DNA from 3 places in the Sphingomonas larreae genome. Region 3 is predicted to be linked to each of the others. Evidence: predicted binding sites of a transcription regulator. Region 3 holds the regulator's gene; each other region holds the start of a gene.
What was found. The regulator LexA, encoded in region 3, represses DNA repair genes until DNA is damaged. The targets are predictions, from matches to a motif close to GTTCCNCNCTTGTTCT.

Region 1 (5,759 bases), on a different contig from region 3:
CGGCGGCGAGTCGCGCGATCTCGGTGGCGAGCTGCCAGACGTTGCGGTCCTGCGCGTCGCGGATCACCGGGACGGTCAGCCCGGCGTCGGTCTGCGCCGCCATGCCGAGATGGACGCGGCCGTGGCGCGTCACCACGCCGGCCTCGTCGTCGTAGCGCGCGTTGAGCATGGGGAAGTCGGGCAAGGTGCGGCACAGAGCGACGATGAGGAGCGGGAGCAAGGTCAGCTTGGGCCGCTCGCCGCGGCGCGCGTTGAGCTGCGCGCGCAGCGCCTCCAGCGCGGTGACCTCGATCTCCTCGACATAGGTGAAATGCGGGATGTGGCGCTTCGCCGCGGCCATGTTCTCGGCGATGCGGCGGCGCATGCCGATGACGCGGACCTGCTCGTCCTGGCGCGCGCGGCTGGCGTGCGGCACGTGATAGCCCTCCCCGCCGCCGTAGCGGAGGAAGGCGTCGAGATCGGCGTGACGGACGCGGTCGCCCTCGGCGACGCGGACCTGCGCGAGGTCGACTCCGAGGTCGCGCGCGCGGGCGCGCACTGCGGGGGAGGCGAGAACTCTTAGATCCTGCCCGGCACGGAGCATCGGGTCGGATCCTCCCCCGGACGATCCTTGATCATGCGGGGCATGGTCAACCCGATGCTGGGCACCGCTCGCCGAAGGCAGGGGGCCGAGGGGGGGCTCCGCAGGCGTCGCGGATGGTAGAGGGGACTCCGCCGCCGGCAGCATCTGCGGCGCGCCCCCTCCACCACCGGCTTCGCCGGCGTGCGTACCGGGGAGAATTTGGCTCTCCTCCACGCCCGGATTCTCCGCCTCCAGCGTATCCACCTCCACCGGCGGCGGGACTGCACTATCCCCTTCGGTCTCGATCACCACCAGCGGCGCGCCGATCGAGACCTGGTCGCCGACCTCGCCGGCCCGCTCGACCACGACGCCCGCGACCGGGCTCTCCATCTCGACCGTGGCCTTGTCGGTCATCATGTCGGCGAGCTGCTGATCCTCCTCGACGCGGTCGCCGACCTGGACGTGCCAGGCGACGATCTCGGCCTCGGAAATGCCCTCGCCGATGTCGGGCAGCTTGAAGGTGAAGCGCGCCATGTGCGTTTAGTCCTTGAGAATCTTCTTGAGCGCCTGGCCAATCCGCACCGGGCCGGGGAAATAGGCCCATTCCAGGCTGTGCGGGTAGGGCGTGTCGAAGCCGGTGACGCGCTCGACCGGCGCCTCGAGGTGATAGAAGCAGCGTTCCTGCACCAATGCGGCCAGCTCGGCGCCGAAGCCGCCGGTGCGCGTCGCCTCGTGCACCACCATGCAGCGCCCGGTCTTCTTCACCGAGCGCTCGATCGCCTCGATGTCGAGCGGGACGAGCGTGCGCAGGTCGATGATCTCGGCGTCCACCCCCGTGTCGGCGACCACCTGCGCGCAGACGTGCACCATCGTGCCATAAGCGAGCATCGTCACCGCCTCGCCCGCGCGCACCACCTTCGCCTGGCCGAGCGGGACGGTGTAGTATCCGGTCGGCACCTCGCCGCCGGGATGCTTCGACCAATTCTCCGCCGGACGGTCCCAATGGCCGTTGAACGGGCCGTTGTAGATCCGCTTGGGCTCGAGGAAGAGCACCGGGTCATTGTCCTCGATCGCGGCGATCAGCAGCCCCTTGGCGTCGTAGGGGGTGGAGGGGATCACCGTCTTGATCCCCGAGACGTGCGTGAAGATGCCCTCGGGCGACTGCGAGTGGGTCTGCCCGCCGAAGATGCCGCCACCATAGGGCGAGCGCACGGTGATGGGCGCGGTAAAGTCGCCGGCCGAGCGGTAGCGCAGCCGCGCCGCCTCGGAGACGAGCTGGTCCAGCGCGGGGTAGATGTAATCGGCGAACTGGATCTCGGGCACCGGACGCAGGCCATAGGCGCCCATGCCGATCGCGACGCCGACGATGCCTATCTCGGTGATCGGCGTGTCGAACACGCGGGTCTTGCCGTACTTCTTCTGCAGCCCCGCGGTGGCGCGGAAGACGCCGCCGAAATAGCCGACGTCCTCCCCCATCACGATCACGTCGGGGTCGCGCGCCATCATCTCGTCCATCGCCGCATTGATCGCCTGGATCATGTTCATGCGAGTGGTGGTGGGGGTGTCGATCACATCGGTCATGTCAGTATCCAAATCCTCCCCGCTCGCGGGGAGGGGGACCGCGACGCGAAGCGGCGTGGTGGAGGGGGCTCTCCACCAGCGCTGTCGTCCGCGGAGAGCCCCCTCCACCACCACGCTGACGCGTGGCGATCCCCCTCCCCATTCTGGGGAGGATTGGGAGTGCCCTCGTCACTTCCGCGCCCACGGCCGCCCGCTGGCCGCTTCCTCGTCGATCATCATCTGGCGCTGCTCGCGCAGGTGCCAGGGCATCTCCTCGAACACGCCGTCGAACAGCGAGTCGAGCGGCTGCGCCAGGCCGTGGCCGAGGATGCCATTGGCCTCCGCCGCCTTCTGCGCGGCGCGGACCTCCTCGGCGACCTCGCGATCCATCGCCTCCTGCCGCGCCTCGTCCCATTCGCCGATCGTCACCAGATGGTCCTTGAGCCGGCGCACCGGGTCGCCCAGCGGCCAGGCGGTCGGCTCGCCGGTGGAGCGGTACTGCGACGGGTCGTCCGACGTGGAGTGGCCCTCGGCGCGATAGGTGAAATGCTCGATCAGCGTCGGCCCGACGTTGGTGCGCGCGCGCTCCGCCGCCCACAGCGTCGCGGCATAGACCGCGAGCGGGTCGTTGCCGTCCACCCGCAGCCCGGCGATGCCATAGCCGATCGCGCGCGCCGCGAAGGTGGTCGCCTCCGCCCCGGCGAAGCCCGAGAAGCTCGAGATCGCCCATTGGTTGTTGACGACGTTGAAGATCACCGGCGCGCGATAGACGGTGGCGAACGTCAGAGCGGAGTGGAAGTCGCCCTCCGCGGTGGAGCCCTCGCCGCACCAGGTCGCGGCGATGCGCGTGTCGCCCTTGGAAGCGGAGGCCATCGCCCAGCCCACCGCCTGCGGATATTGCGTGGTGAGATTGCCCGAGATCGAGAAAAAGCCGAAGCGCTTCTCCGAGTACATGATCGGCAGCTGCTTGCCCTGCAGCTTGTCGCCGGTGTTCGAGTAGATCTGGTTCATCATGTCGACCAGCGGGCAGCCCCGCGCGATCAGCAGCCCCTGCTGGCGATAGGACGGAAAGCACATGTCCTCGGCGTCGAGCGCGTGCGCCGCGGCCACCGCCACCGCCTCCTCGCCGAGCGACTTCATGTAGAAGCTGGTCTTGCCCTGGCGCTGCGCACGGAACATGCGCTCGTCGAAGGCGCGCACCGTCGCCATGTGGCGTAGCAGGCGGCGCAGCGTGTCGGGGCTGAGCCGCGGGTTCCACGGGCCGACCGCCTGGTGCTGCTCGTCGAGCACGCGCACCATCGTATAGGCGAGGTCGGTGAAGTCGCGCGGGTGCGCGGCGATGTCGGGGCGCGGCGCGGCGCCGGCGGGGGGCACCTCGAGGTCGCCGAAATCGGCCGCGTCACCGGGGCGGAAGCGCGGCTCGGGGACGTGCAGCGTCAGCGGCTTCAGGTTGCGGGCGTCGCCCAAGGTCCACTCTCCTGGCCGCCCGATTGGGTCCGGGAGGCTTCGCGGCGGCTTGTAATTATATTTCAAGCGAAGCGGAAGCCCCCTGCTGCGGGTGAGGAGGTAGAAGCTGCGGCGTGACGGCCACCTTCGTGTCGGTGGAACGCGACGCTACGGCCCGACGCCAGGAGGAGGCAAGCGTGTGGCAGAGACGCTCGGACAGCGCGCCCAGGGCAGGTAGCGCGACATGGCCGCCTCTCCTCACCACATAGCGACTCGACTCACGTCTACAGAACAAAGTAAGAACGACGCTCCACCAGCGAGTCGTCACCTGTGTCCGAGTCGAGCGTCCTCCAGTCCCTGCGCGATACGCTCAGCGCGATCGAGGGTGATGGCCATCACCGTCGCCCGGTGCTGCCGTTCGGCGTGCCCGCGGTCGACGAACGGCTCGCCAACGGCGGTCTGCGGCTCGACGCGCTGCACGAGGTCGCCGCCGCCACGCCCGCGATGGGCGATGACGCCTCGGCCACGCTGTTCCTCGCCGGCGTCGCCGCGCGCGCCTGGGGGCCGGTGCTGTGGGTGGTGCGGCGACGCGACCTGTTCGCGCCCGGCCTCTACCAGTCGGGGCTCGCGCCCGATCGCGTGCTCTACGCCGAAGCGAGCGACGATGCCGAGGTGCTCGCGCTAATGGAGGAGGGCCTGCGCCACCGTGCGCTCGGCGCGGTCATTGGCGAGACGCGCCGTGCGGCGATGGCCTCGACGCGCCGGCTCCAGCTCGCCGCCGAGGGCGGGCGCACCATCGCCTTGCTGCTCAAGCGCCACGCGCGCGAGGGCGCGGACCCGCTCGCGGTGCCCTCCGCGGCGGTGACGCGGTGGCGCGTCGGCTCTGCCCCCTCGGCGCCGCTGCCGGTCGCCGGCGTAGGGCGCGCGCGCTGGGACCTCGCGCTGGTGCGGCAGCGCAACGGCGAACCTTTTCAGACAATCGTGGAGGCATGCGATGAGACGGGTCGCATCGCTCTACCTGCCCGACTGGTCGATCGACCGGCTGCGGCGGGCAGAGCCGGCGCTCGCGCCGCCGCCTGAGCGAGTCGCGCTCAACCTCGCCGCGCTGAAGGCTGCGGGCGACGCCGAGCAGGGCGGCAAGCAGTGCGACGCGCCGCGCAACTCGGGCTGGCGCCCGGGCGCGCGCTGGGCGCGCGACGACGGCGGCTATCTGCCCGGCCCGCTGCGCGGTGTCGACGAGGCCACCGGCGGCGCAGGCGCGTGCTGGGCGGGCGAGACGCGCGCCGACGTCGCGCGGCGCGTCGCCGCGATCGCGCCGCACCAGCGTCCGCCGATGCGCGAGATGGGGCGGCGCAGCGAGGCGGCGGAACATCCGTTCAAGCGGCTGCCCGGTGACGACGGCGGCAAATCCAGCGGCTGGCCCGAGCCGGTGATGCCGCCGGTGCGCACCGGCGGCGAGGGCGTGCGGCCGACGTCGCGCCAGCGTGAGCGCGGCATGGGGGAGGCCGGGGCGCGACCGTTACCCGCCTTGCCGCCGTCCGACCGAGCGCAGGGTGCCGCGAGCCAACCCACCCCGGTGCCCGCGGCACGATGGACCCCGGCGCAAGGTCGGGGTGACGACGCGCGCCCCTTACCCTCTTCCGCTTCGTCATCCCGGATGTGTTCCGAAATCCGGGGTGCCGCGAGCGAACCGGCGGCGACTCGCGCGGGACGACGGCTCTCGGCGCAGGGCCGCGGTGACGAGGCGCGACCCTCGCTTTCCTCCCCTTCGTCATCCCGGACGTTTTCCAGGATCCACGGTTCCGCGCCATCAGCGGCCGAGGCGTGCGCGGAAGGCTGGATCCCGGAACAGGTCCGGGATGACGGAAAAGGGCGGGAGGGTGCGAGCCCCACCGTCCGCCTCGTGGCGCACGTCTCCACCGCAGCCGACGGCCCTCCGGCTTCCATCTCAGACACCCCCGTCGTACCGGATTCCCGCCCCGCCCCGCGCGCGCCCCACGTCTCCCCCGCGCTGAGCGGCGCGTTGAACGCGATGCCCGCGATCCGCTATCCCGGCGACGGGCCGCACCCGGACAAGACCGCCGCCAAGGAGCGCCGCCCCGGCTCGAACGACCCCGGCGCCGCGGTCAAGGAGATCGCCGCCTTCTTCGACACCGGCCGCACCACCGCCGGCACGGTCGCGCGCGTCTGT
Region 2 (5,759 bases), on a different contig from region 3:
CCCCCGAGCATTTCGCCGCGCTCAAGGAAGACTTTCTCACCGCGCTGCGCGCCAGGAGCGACCTGTTCGTCCAGGATCTTTACGGTGGCTCGCAGCCGGGCCACCGCGTCCGCGTCCGCGTCATCAACGAGCTGGCATGGCACAATCTGTTCATCCGCACGATGCTCGTCCGCCCGGAAGAGCCGGAACTGAAGGGCTTTGTGGCCGATTACACGATCATCGACCTGCCGAGCTTCCGTGCCGATCCGGCGCGCCACGGCTGCCGCAGCGAGACCGTGATCGCGGTGAACATGAGCGAGAAGCTCGTGCTGATCGGGGGCACGCGCTACGCCGGCGAGATGAAGAAGTCGGTGTTCGGCATCCTCAACTATCTGCTGCCGCCGACCGGCGTGATGCCGATGCACTGCTCCGCCAACATGGGCGACGATGGGCGCACCGCGGTGTTCTTCGGGCTGTCGGGCACCGGCAAGACGACGCTGTCCGCCGATCCCAAGCGCACGCTGATCGGCGACGACGAGCACGGCTGGTCGGATGATGCGGTCTTCAACTTCGAGGGCGGCTGCTACGCCAAGATGATCCGCCTCTCGCCCGAGGCCGAGCCCGAAATTTTCGCGACCACCAAGCGGTTCGGCACGGTGCTCGAGAACGTCGTGATGGACGAGGTGACACGCCAGCTTGACCTACACGACGCGTCGCTCGCGGAGAACAGTCGCGGCGCCTATCCGATCGACTTCATCCCGAACACGTCCGAACGCAACATGGGCGGCACGCCGCGCAGCATCGTGATGCTCACCGCGGACGCGTACGGCATCCTGCCACCGATCGCCAAGCTGACCCCCGACCAGGCGATGTATCACTTCCTCTCGGGCTATACCGCGCGCGTGGCGGGCACCGAGATGGGGGTGACCGAGCCGGACGCGACCTTCTCGACCTGCTTCGGCGCGCCGTTCATGCCGCGCCACCCGTCGGTCTATGGCAACCTGCTCAAGGAGCGGATCGCGCGCGGCGGGGTGGACTGCTGGCTGGTCAACACCGGCTGGACCGGCGGTTCGTACGGGATCGGTCACCGCATGCCGATCAAGGCGACCCGCGCGCTGCTCGACGCGGCACTGGATGGCAGCCTGAACGACGCCGAGTTCCGCACCGATCCCAACTTCGGGTTCAAGGTGCCGGTCGCGGTGCCCGGGGTGGATCCCGCGATCCTCGACCCGCGCGTGACCTGGGCGGACAAGCTCGCTTATGACACCGCGGCGGCGCGGCTGGTCAACCTGTTCAACGACAATTTCGCGCAGTTCGCGGATCACGTCGATCAGGGCGTACGTGATGCCGCGCCGCGGGCGGTCGCGTCGGCGTGATGGAGCAAGGTTGACGCCAAGAGGCGGAGACGGCGTCAAGCCGTGCCTGTAGCTCTGCGAACGGTCGAGCCGCGCGGCAAAGAACGGCGATCTAGCTCGATCGCCATTTAGCCGAGCCGCCGCCTTCGCTGGGTACGACGCCCGGCTGGCACGAGCCCGGCGCCTCAGAAAAGAAGCGCCGCCGACGTCCCTCGACGCGGGCGGCGCTCCTGACTCAACCTAGCCCCTGATTAGCGCGGCTTGCGCTTGCTCTTTGTCGTCGTCGTGGTCGCACCCGGCGCGGTGGTCGACGCGTCGGCCGTGGTGCCCGGCGTCGATGTGCTCTCGGTGCCGGTCGCGGCGATGGTGCCGGCGGCCGTCTCGGTGGTGCTCGTCGCCGACGAGGTTGACGACGACGCACCCGCGCTGCCGCCGCCCGCCGCCGTCATGGCCGCCTTGAGCTGCGCCGCGGTCATGCCGAGCATCACGCCCTGCGGCCCGGGGCCGAAGCCGGTCGTCGGCAGCACCACCGGACCATCGGCCGTGGTCAGCGTCACGCCACTAGCATCAACCGACTTGATCGTGCCGAGCTGGCTGCCGCCGGTACCGTAGACCGTAGCGCCGGGCACCAGCTTGGACTTGAAGTCGGCCGATGCCTGCGCCTGCTGCTGACCCGCGGCGGCCTCGAGCTGGGCCTTGGTCATCGCCAGCACCGGTCCCTGCGCGCCCTTGCCGAGCGAGGTCAGCGGGATCGCGGCCTTGACCGTACCGGTGTTGACGACCGCATTAGTACCGTCGGTGCTTTCGACGGTGCCGACGACGCCACCCGACGTGTCATAGACGGTCGCGCCGGTGGTGACGGCGGCTCCACCCGTGGCAGGCGCCTGGGCCGGCGCCGACGCTTGCGCCAGCGCGGACCCCGGGAGGGCGGCGGCGGAAGCGAGGGCGAGAACGGCGAAGTGCTTCACGAGAAACTCCTGTGGTCGTTTGCGAAAAGATATCGTCGCTGAAACGATCGCGTCACAACGAGGGTTCCGAGGGATGGCCGACCCGGCCTGCACCTGAGGTGAACCGCTTGTTCATCGAACAGTCGTTCCCTTCCTGTTCCCGGGGCGCTATGGACGGGCGATGGCCAAGATCCACAAGCGCTACGTGTGCCAGTCATGCGGCTCGGTGACCCATCGCTGGCAGGGCCAGTGCGCGGACTGTTCGGAGTGGAACACGTTGGTGGAGGAGGCGCCGGTCGCCGCTACGCCGTTCCAGGCCAAGCATAATCTTCAAGGCGGCGGGCGCACCATCACGCTGGTCGGGCTTGATGCCGAGGTGGCGCTGCCGCCGCGCACGCCGTTCGGCATCGCCGAGCTCGACCGCGCGCTCGGCGGCGGGCTGGTGGCGGGATCGGCGACGCTGATCGGCGGCGATCCCGGCATCGGCAAGTCGACGCTGCTGCTCCAGGCCGCGGCCACCCTGGCGCGACGCGGGCATGAGGTGGCCTATGTCTCGGGCGAGGAGGCGGCGGATCAGGTGCGGCTGCGCGCGCGCCGGCTCGGGCTGGGCGACGCGCCGGTCAAGCTCGCCGCAGCGACCTCAACGCGCGACATCCTCACCACTTTGTCGCAGGATCGCCCGCCCGCGCTGCTGGTGATCGACTCGATCCAGACGATGCACTCCGACCTGATCGAGGGCGCGCCCGGCACGGTAAGCCAGGTCCGCGCCAGCGCGCAGGAACTGATCCGCTTCGCCAAGGAGCGCGGCACCGCGGTGGTGCTGGTCGGCCATGTCACCAAGGACGGCACGATCGCGGGGCCGCGCGTGCTCGAGCATATGGTTGACACGGTGCTGAGCTTCGAGGGCGAGCGCAGCCACCAGTATCGCATCCTGCGCAGCCTCAAGAACCGCTTCGGCGGCACCGACGAGATCGGCGTTTTCGCCATGGCAGGGGAAGGGTTGGCGGAGGTGTCGAATCCGTCTGCGCTGTTCCTCACCCAGCGCGACGAAGGTGTAACCGGTGCCACCGTCTTCCCCGCGCTGGAGGGGACGCGGCCGGTGCTGGTCGAGATCCAGGCACTGGTGGTGCGGCTCGCCAGCGGCGCCACGCCGCGGCGCGCGGTGGTCGGGTGGGACTCGGGGCGACTGGCGATGATTCTGGCGGTGCTGGAGGCGCGCTGCGGCCTCAGCTTCTCCACTTGTGAGGTCTATCTCAACGTCGCGGGCGGCTATCGCGTGCAGGACCCGGCGGCCGACCTCGCCGTGGCGGCGGCCTTGGTGTCCGCGCTGAGCGAGCGCCCGGTGCCCGCCGATGCGGTGGCGTTCGGCGAGATCGCGCTGTCGGGCGAGCTGCGCCCCGTCGCGCACGCGCCGCTGCGGCTCAAGGAAGCGGCCAAGCTCGGCTTCGAGCGCGCGCTGCTGCCCGACAGCGCCGCGGGTGCGGAGCGCGACGTAATGCGGCGCTCGAGCTTCCGCACGCTGGGGCAGTTCGTCGATCATCTGCTGGGGAGAGGGTAAGGAGGGTAGATCCACCCCGCTCGCGGGAAGGATCGGCGTCGCTCCAGCCGCTCTTCAGTCACCATCCCGAGTAGCCGCCCTGCCCCCTTCGCGCGCGCCCTCACCGCAACTCGCGCTAGCTCATCCCGCCGTCACGCCATATGGAGGCGGACATGAATTGGCAGGGGCTCGACATCGCCGTACTCGCCGCGGTGGCGCTCACCGCGCTGGGTGGACTGAGGCGCGGTTTCATTGGCGAGGTGCTGGCCTTGTTCGCCTGGGTGGCGATGGTGTTCGCGCTCAAGATCTTTCACCTGCCGCTCGCGCATGCGCTCGCCACCCCGGTCGGCAGCGTATCGGGCGCGGCGGTGCTCGCCTTTGTGATCCTTACCGCGGGCACCTATTTTCTCAGCAAGATCGTGGTCAGCGCGGTGGCGCGGCGCACCCGCACCTCGGTGCTCGGGCCCATCGACCGGGCGCTCGGTTTCGGCTTCGGCGCGCTCAAGGGTTTGATCCTGGCGAGCCTCGCCTATCTTTTGCTCATCCTCGTGCTCGACGTAACGGGCGGCGGGCCGTCGCACCGGCCGGCGTGGCTGACGCAGGCGCGGACCTATCCGCTGCTCACCGCGACCAGCGGCTCGATTGCCGACTTTGTCGCGCGCCGGCGCGCGGGTGAACCCGTGTTCGGGCCGCGGTTGCCGGCGCGCCCCGATGGAGCCAAGACGTCGTCATGAGCCTGGACCTGTACACCCCCGAGATCAGCGCGCTGGCGATCGGCAATCCCTATCCGGAGCGGCTTGATGGTGCGGCTGGCACGGCCGAGAAGCGCTCGCCGATCTGCGGCAGCCGCGTGACCGTGGACGTGAACGTCGACGACGCCGGCAGGGTCGCCGCGCTCGGCACGCAGGTGCGCGCCTGTCTGCTGGGCCAGGCCGCGTCGACGCTGCTGGCGCGGCACGCGGTCGGCCGCACGCCCGAGGAGCTGGCGCTGGTGCGCGACGCGCTCACCGCCTGGCTGGCCGGCACCGGCGAAGTGCCGGACTGGCCCGGGATCGAGATCTTCGCTCCGGGGCTTAAGCTCACCGCGCGTCACCCGTCGATCCGGCTCGCGTTCGAAGCGGCGGCGGAGGCGGCCGAGCAGGCGCGCGCGGCCCGCCGGGTCGTCGCGTGATGGAGCACGCCGCGGACGGCTCGCTGGTGCGCGACGGCACGATCCTGCTCGGTGCCGGGCTCGTGTTCGTGCTGCTGTTCCGCCGGCTCGGGCTGGGTGCGACATTGGGCTTCCTCGTCGCCGGCGCGCTCGTCGGGCCGCAGCTGCTCGGCCTGGTGGGTGACGCCGAGACCAAGCTGGGCTTCGCCGAACTCGGCATCACGTTGCTGCTCTTCATCGTCGGGCTGGAACTGAGCCCGACGCGGCTGTGGCGACTCAAGGAGGACATTCTCGGCCTGGGCGCGATCCAGGTGGTCGGCTGCGGCGTGGCGATCGCGGCGATCCTCGCGCTGGCGGCGAAGTTCTCGCTCGCCGCCGCGCTGGCGGTCGGCATGCCGTTGGCCTTGTCGTCGACCGCGCAGGTGTTGCCGATGCTGCAATCCTCGGGACGGCTGCGGACCCCGTTCGGCGAGCGCGCCTTCTCGATCCTGCTGTTCCAGGATCTGTCGATCATCCCGATGATCACGATCATCGCCGCGATGAGCCGCAATCCCGCGGCAGCCGCCGGGCCGCCCGGCTGGCTGCTGGTGGTCTATACCGTGCTCGCGATCGCCGGGCTGGTCGCGGTCGGGCGCTTCGTCCTGCGTCCGTTGTTCCGTGGCATCGGCAATCTCGGCGAGCGCGAAATGTTCGTCTTCGCCGCGCTGTTCACGGTGATCGCCGCGGCGGCGCTGATGGAGTGGCTGGGCCTGTCCACCGCGCTGGGCGCGTTCGTCGCCGGCGTGATGCTG
Region 3 (5,759 bases):
GGAAGGTGCCGCCATGGTGGCGCGCGTAAAGGAGATTGAACAGCGCGGTGCGCGCGCCGCCCAGGTGAAGGAACCCCGTCGGTGACGGAGCGAAACGAGTGACGACCTCGCCCTTGTTGATGTCGGTTGCGCTCAAGCGCGCGTGCTCCCAGGCTGGATGTTCGGATGGCTCGATCGGCCGCGTTCGCCCCTAGCAAAGCCTCTCTTCCGCATCAAATCGCGTGCCGCCTCGGCAACGCTTTGGAACGCTGGCTGGAAGCGGAGCGCGATCAATTATTTCTATGGTTGCCGGTGGCGCTCGGAGGCGGCGCGGCGCTGTGGTTCGTTCTGCCCGAGCGGCGCGAGTGGCTCGCGCTCCTGCTGGTGACGCTCGGGCTGGCGGCGCTGGCGATGGCGGCGTGGCGCGGTGGGCGTGCGGCGCCGTTCGTGGCGACGCTTGCGCTGGCGGTCGCGGCGGGGGATGCGCTGGCGTGGTCGCGGGCGCTGCGGGTGGCGGCGCCGACGCTCGACCGACCAGCGGTGGTGCGGCTGACCGGCACGATCGATAAGATCGAGCCGCTCCCCGCGCGCGGGCTGGTCCGCGTGACGCTGCGCGAACTGCGCTGGGCGCGGCCGCCGCGGCGTGCGCCAGTGCGCGTGCGGGTCAGCCTGCCGCAGACCGCGCTGCCGACGACACTGGGCCCGGGCGCGGTGCTGACGCTGCGGGCACGGTTGATGCCGCCCGCTCCCCCGGCGGTGCCGGGTGCCTATGACGCGGCGCGCGCGGCGTGGTTCGACCAGGTCGGCGCGAGCGGGCGCGGCTTCGTGCCGGTCGCGCTCCATGCTGGCGCCGCTGGCACACCGGGGGTGCGCGATCGCCTTACCACGCATATCACGACCGCGCTGCCGGGCAGCGGGGGCGGGATCGCGGCGGCGCTGGTCACCGGTGACATGGGCGCGATCGACGACGCCGATTCGCTGGCGATGCGTCGTGCCGGACTGGCCCATCTGCTCTCGGTCAGCGGCCTCCATATCACCGCCACGGTCGGGATCGTGATGACCGCGGTCCTGCGGCTGCTGGCCTTGTCGCGTCGGCTCGCGCTCACCGGCCGGCTGCCGCTCGTCGCCGCGGGGGCGGGGGCGATCGCCGCGATCGGCTATACCTGGCTGACCGGCTCGCAGGTGCCGACGATCCGGAGCTGCGTCGCCGCGCTGATGGTTCTCGCCGCCCTCGCGCTGGGGCGCGAGGCGCTGACGCTGCGGCTGGTCGCGATGGGTGCGCTGGTGGTGCTCGCCGCCTGGCCCGAGGCCGTGGTGGGACCGAGCTTCCAGCTGTCGTTCGCGGCGGTGGCGTCGATCGTCGCGCTGCACGAGCACCCGCGCATTCGCACATTGCTGATGGCGCGCGACGAGCCATGGCCGCGCAAGCTGGCGCGCGAGGGCACCTCGCTGCTGCTGACCGGCGCGGTGGTGGAACTGGCGCTGATGCCGATCGCGATCTTTTACTTTCACCAGGCCGGTGCCTATGGCGCGGTCGCCAATATCGTCGCGATCCCGCTGACCACCTTCGCGATCATGCCAGCGGTCGCGCTCGCGCTGCTGCTTGATGCCGTAGCGCTGGGTGCACCGGCCTGGTGGCTGGCCGGTCGCGCGATCGCGGCGCTGCTGTGGATCGCGCACACGGTCGCCGCGCTGCCGGGCGCGGTTCGCGCGGTCCCGGCGATGCCGTTGGGCGCGTTCGCGATGATGGTGACAGGAGGCATATGGCTCGCCTTATGGCGAACGCGGTGGCGCTATCTCGGCGTGGCACCATGGCTGCTCGGCGCCGCCTGGACGCTCGCGACCCCGCCGCCCGACCTGCTCGTCACCGGCGACGGGCGCCATCTCGCGCTACGCCAGGCAGACGGCGGCCTGGCGCTGCTGCGCGATCGCAGCGGCGGCTATGTTCGCGACGTGCTGGCACAGAACGGCGGCCTCGACGGCGTGCCGGGATTGCTCAGCGAGTCCCGGGAGGCCCGCTGCAATCGCGATCTGTGCTGGTGGCAGCGCCGGGTCGGCCCTCGCTGGCGCCGCGTGCTGGCGACCCGCAGCGGCTATTACGTATCCACCGCGCGCCTCGCGCCCCTCTGCGCCAGCGCCGACGTGGTTGTAAGCGAGCGCCGCGTGCCGCGGGCGTGTCGCGCGCGCTGGCTGACGCTCGACCGCGACGCGCTCGCACGGACCGGCGGCGTGGCTGTCACCTTCGCGAACGATCGGGTGGTGACGGTCCGCACCCCCGGCGACACGCACCCTTGGATCACCGCACCCGTCCCGCCACGGTAGCAAGACGTATGACGTTCAGGCGGGGCAGGTCGACGCCACCTCCTGACGCGCCCTGTTCCGGCGATCGCGCGGTCAACTTCTCCAGACGCGCCGAGCGCCGCGCGGAAGCCGTTCGAAGGCGTTACACGAGGCCCGCCGACGAGAACTCCGTCAATCGTAGCGGCGAAGGATCCCCGCCAATTTTCCCTGCACCCGCACCTGGGTTGGCGAATAACGCTGCGGATCGTAGGAGCGGTTCGCCGGATCGAGCCGGATCATTGCCCCCTCGCGCCGGAAATATTTCAGCGTCGCCTCGCTCTCGTCGATCAGCGCGACGACGATCTCGCCGTCGCGGGCCACCTCCTGGCGGCGGATCAGCGCATAGTCGCCGTCCAGGATGGCGGCGTCCACCATCGAGTCACCGGCGACCTCGAGCGCAAAATGCTCGCCGCTGCCGAGCAGCGCAGCGGGAACGGGGAGGGTGGTCGCACCCTCGAATGCCTCGATCGGAACACCCGCCGCGATCCGGCCGTGCAGTGGGATCTCGACGATATCGTTGGCAGGCGCCACCGGCTCGGCAGGGGCACGCCGCGACGGCGTTGCCGCGCGCTTCGGCTCTCCACGCTCGGGCGCCTTGAGCACCTCCAGCGCGCGGGCGCGATTGGGCAGGCGACGCAGGTAGCCGCGCTCTTCCAGCGCGCTGATCAGCCGGTGGACACCCGACTTGCTCTTCAGCTCGAGCGCGTCCTTCATCTCCTCGAACGAGGGCGACACGCCGCTCTCGGCGAGCCGATCCTCGATGAAGCAGATCAGCTCGTGCTGTTTGCGCGTCAGCATGTCCACATTCCTCCATCGCGAACGGATAAGGAACCTTTATGGAACATGTGCAGGTGCGTCAAGCGATCGTGAGGATTTCCGCCGAGTCGCCGGCGTGCGCCGCGGGAGCCTGTGGCGCACGCACAATCAGGCAGGTCGAACGTGCCAACGTGCGCAGCATCGAACTATCCTGGATGGTCGAGGCATAGACGCGGCCGTCGCGCAGCTCGGCGCGCAAATAGTCCGTGCGCTCGCCGTTGACCGGAAGGTCCTCGCCGAGCAGTGCGCTGGTGGCGACGGGGAAGGGCTGCGCCGCGCCGGCGAGGTGGGCGACGAGCGGGCGCACGAACAAGAGCGCGGTGACGAACGCGGACACGGGGTTGCCGGGCAGACCCACAATCGCGAGCCGACCGCGGCGCCCCGCCAGCATCGGCTTGCCCGGCCGCAGCGCGATACGCCAGAAGTCGAGCGTCACCCCTGCCGCGGCAAGCGCGGGGCGGACGAGATCATGGTCGCCGACCGACGCGCCGCCCGTCGTGACGAGCACGTCGGCGTCGACCGCGGTGAAGGCGGCGGTGAGCCGGTCGAGCCGGTCGGGCAGGATACCCAGATCGACGATCTCGACCCCCATGTCGGCGAGCAGGGCGCGCAGCAGCAGGCGGTTGGACTCGGGAAGGGCGTCGCCCGGCGTGCCCGGCTCCACCAGTTCGTCGCCCGTCGCCGCGAGCGCGACGCGCACCGCCCGCGCGACCGTCACGCGACCGACGCCGCCGGTCGCCGCCACCGCGAGCCGCGCCGCGGTGAAGCGTTCGCCGCGCGCGACCAGCTCGTCGCCTTCGGCGAAGTCGAGCCCGCGCGGGCGCACGTTGCGGCCGCGATGTGCCGGGCCCTCACCATGGAGCGTCACGCGCTCGCCGTCGCGGTGCGCCTCTTCCTGGACCAGCACCGTGTCGCTGCCCACCGGCATCACCGCGCCGGTGAAGATCCGCACCGCTTCGCCCTCAGCAAGCGTCCCCGCGAACGGCGCTCCCGCCGCGCTCTCGCCGATCACGTGCAGCGACCCGCCTAGATCGGCGAAGCGCAATGCATAGCCGTCCATCGCCGAGACGTCGTGCGCGGGCTGGGTGCGGCGCGCGCGCACGGGCTCGGCGGCCCAACGGCCGAGCGCCTCGCCGATCGGCACCTCCACCTTTTCGACCGGCGTGCCCAAAGCAAGCACGCGCGCCTGCGCTTCCTCGACCGGCAGCAACCCGGCCATCAGGCGCGCCAATCGCCCGAGCGGCCGCCGCGCTTCTCGATCAGCCGGACGCCGTCGATCATCATCCGTTTGTCGAGCGCCTTGGCCATGTCGTAAACGGTCAGCAGCGCCACCGACACCGCGGTGAGAGCCTCCATTTCCACCCCGGTCTTGCCATCCGTCGCCACGGTGGCGGTGGCGATCACCCCAGTCGCGTCGAGGTCGAGGTCGAGCGCGACGCGGCTGAGCGGGAGCGGGTGGCAAAGCGGCACGAGGTCGCTGGTGCGCTTCGCCGCCATGATCCCCGCCACGCGTGCAACCGCCAGTACGTCGCCTTTGGCGACCGCCCCGGCACGGATCGCGGTGACCGCGGCGTCGCTCATCGTGATCCGGCCGGTCGCCACCGCCTCCCGACGGGTCGGCTGCTTGGCGCTGACGTCGACCATATGCGCGGCGCCGGCGTCGTCGAGGTGAGTCAGCCCGCTCACGTCAGCCGACCAGCAGGCGCGTCGCCGCGGCGACGTCGTGCTGCCGCATCAGCGCCTCACCGATCAGGAAGCAATGCACATCGTGCGCTGCAAGCGAGTCCAGGTCGGCGCGGGTGGTGAGCCCGCTCTCCGCCACCAGCAGCGTCCCCGCTGGCGCGAGGGCGGCGAGTTGCTCGGTTCGGCGGACATCGACCTCGAAGGTGCGCAGGTCGCGGTTGTTGACGCCGATCAGCCGCGAGCGCAGCCGTGCCGCACGCTCGAGCTCGGCGGCGTCATGCACCTCGACCAGCACGTCGAGCCCCTGTTCGAGCGCCGCGGCCTCGCACTCGGCGAGCAGTGAGTCGTCCAGCACGGCGACGATCAGCAGGATCGCGTCGGCGCCGATGCTGCGCGCCTCGAGCGCCTGCCACGGATCGACGGTGAAGTCCTTGCGCAACACCGGGAGATCGCAGGCCGCGCGCGCGGCGATCAGATAGTCTTCGCTCCCTTGGAAATAGGGCGCGTCGGTCAGCACCGAAAGGCAGGCGGCGCCCGCCTCAGCATAAGCGCGTGCATGCGCCGGCGGATCGAAGTCCGGCCGGATCAACCCTTTGGACGGGCTCGCTTTCTTGATCTCGGTGATGAGCGCGTGGCGCCCCGCCATGACGGTCCGCTCAAGCGCGGCGACGAACCCGCGCGGCGCCGACTGAGCCGCGGCGCGCTCGCGAAGCTGGGCATCGCTCACGGCGGCGCGGCGGGCACGCACCTCATCGCGTTTGGTGGCGCAGATGTCGGCGAGGATGGTCATGCGTAGGCGATCCAGCGGTCTAGAAGCGCGTTGGCGTCGCCACGGTCGAGCGCCTCAGCGGCACGCGCGGCACCGTCGGCGAGCGTGGCGGTGCGACCGGCGAGCATCAGCGCAGCGGCCGCGTTGAGCAGCACCGCGTCGCGATAGGGGC

Region 1: the regulator LexA is predicted to act here: its motif matches at 3,857-3,872, upstream of ACMGDM_RS17930 (ImuA family protein).
Region 2: the regulator LexA is predicted to act here: its motif matches at 2,427-2,442, upstream of radA (DNA repair protein RadA).

The regions. Positions count from the first base shown of each region.
Region 1 is NZ_JBLFFI010000006.1:140,851-146,609, reverse strand. Features, by position in the region: gene ACMGDM_RS17945 (dihydrolipoamide acetyltransferase family protein) at 1-1,096, opposite strand, end outside; gene ACMGDM_RS17940 (alpha-ketoacid dehydrogenase subunit beta) at 1,103-2,107, opposite strand; gene ACMGDM_RS17935 (3-methyl-2-oxobutanoate dehydrogenase (2-methylpropanoyl-transferring) subunit alpha) at 2,312-3,589, opposite strand; gene ACMGDM_RS17930 (ImuA family protein) at 3,899-4,648, shown strand; gene ACMGDM_RS17925 (DUF6504 family protein) at 4,563-5,759, shown strand, end outside.
Region 2 is NZ_JBLFFI010000003.1:535,304-541,062, reverse strand. Features, by position in the region: gene ACMGDM_RS14100 (phosphoenolpyruvate carboxykinase) at 1-1,355, shown strand, start outside; gene ACMGDM_RS14095 (hypothetical protein) at 1,586-2,302, opposite strand; gene radA (DNA repair protein RadA) at 2,463-3,839, shown strand; gene ACMGDM_RS14085 (CvpA family protein) at 3,992-4,552, shown strand; gene ACMGDM_RS14080 (iron-sulfur cluster assembly scaffold protein) at 4,549-4,989, shown strand; gene ACMGDM_RS14075 (cation:proton antiporter domain-containing protein) at 4,989-5,759, shown strand, end outside.
Region 3 is NZ_JBLFFI010000002.1:584,689-590,447, forward strand. Features, by position in the region: gene gltX (glutamate--tRNA ligase) at 1-136, opposite strand, end outside; gene ACMGDM_RS11015 (ComEC/Rec2 family competence protein) at 292-2,301, shown strand; gene lexA (transcriptional repressor LexA) at 2,452-3,117, opposite strand; gene ACMGDM_RS11025 (molybdopterin molybdotransferase MoeA) at 3,176-4,354, opposite strand; gene moaC (cyclic pyranopterin monophosphate synthase MoaC) at 4,354-4,821, opposite strand; gene trpC (indole-3-glycerol phosphate synthase TrpC) at 4,823-5,608, opposite strand; gene trpD (anthranilate phosphoribosyltransferase) at 5,605-5,759, opposite strand, start outside.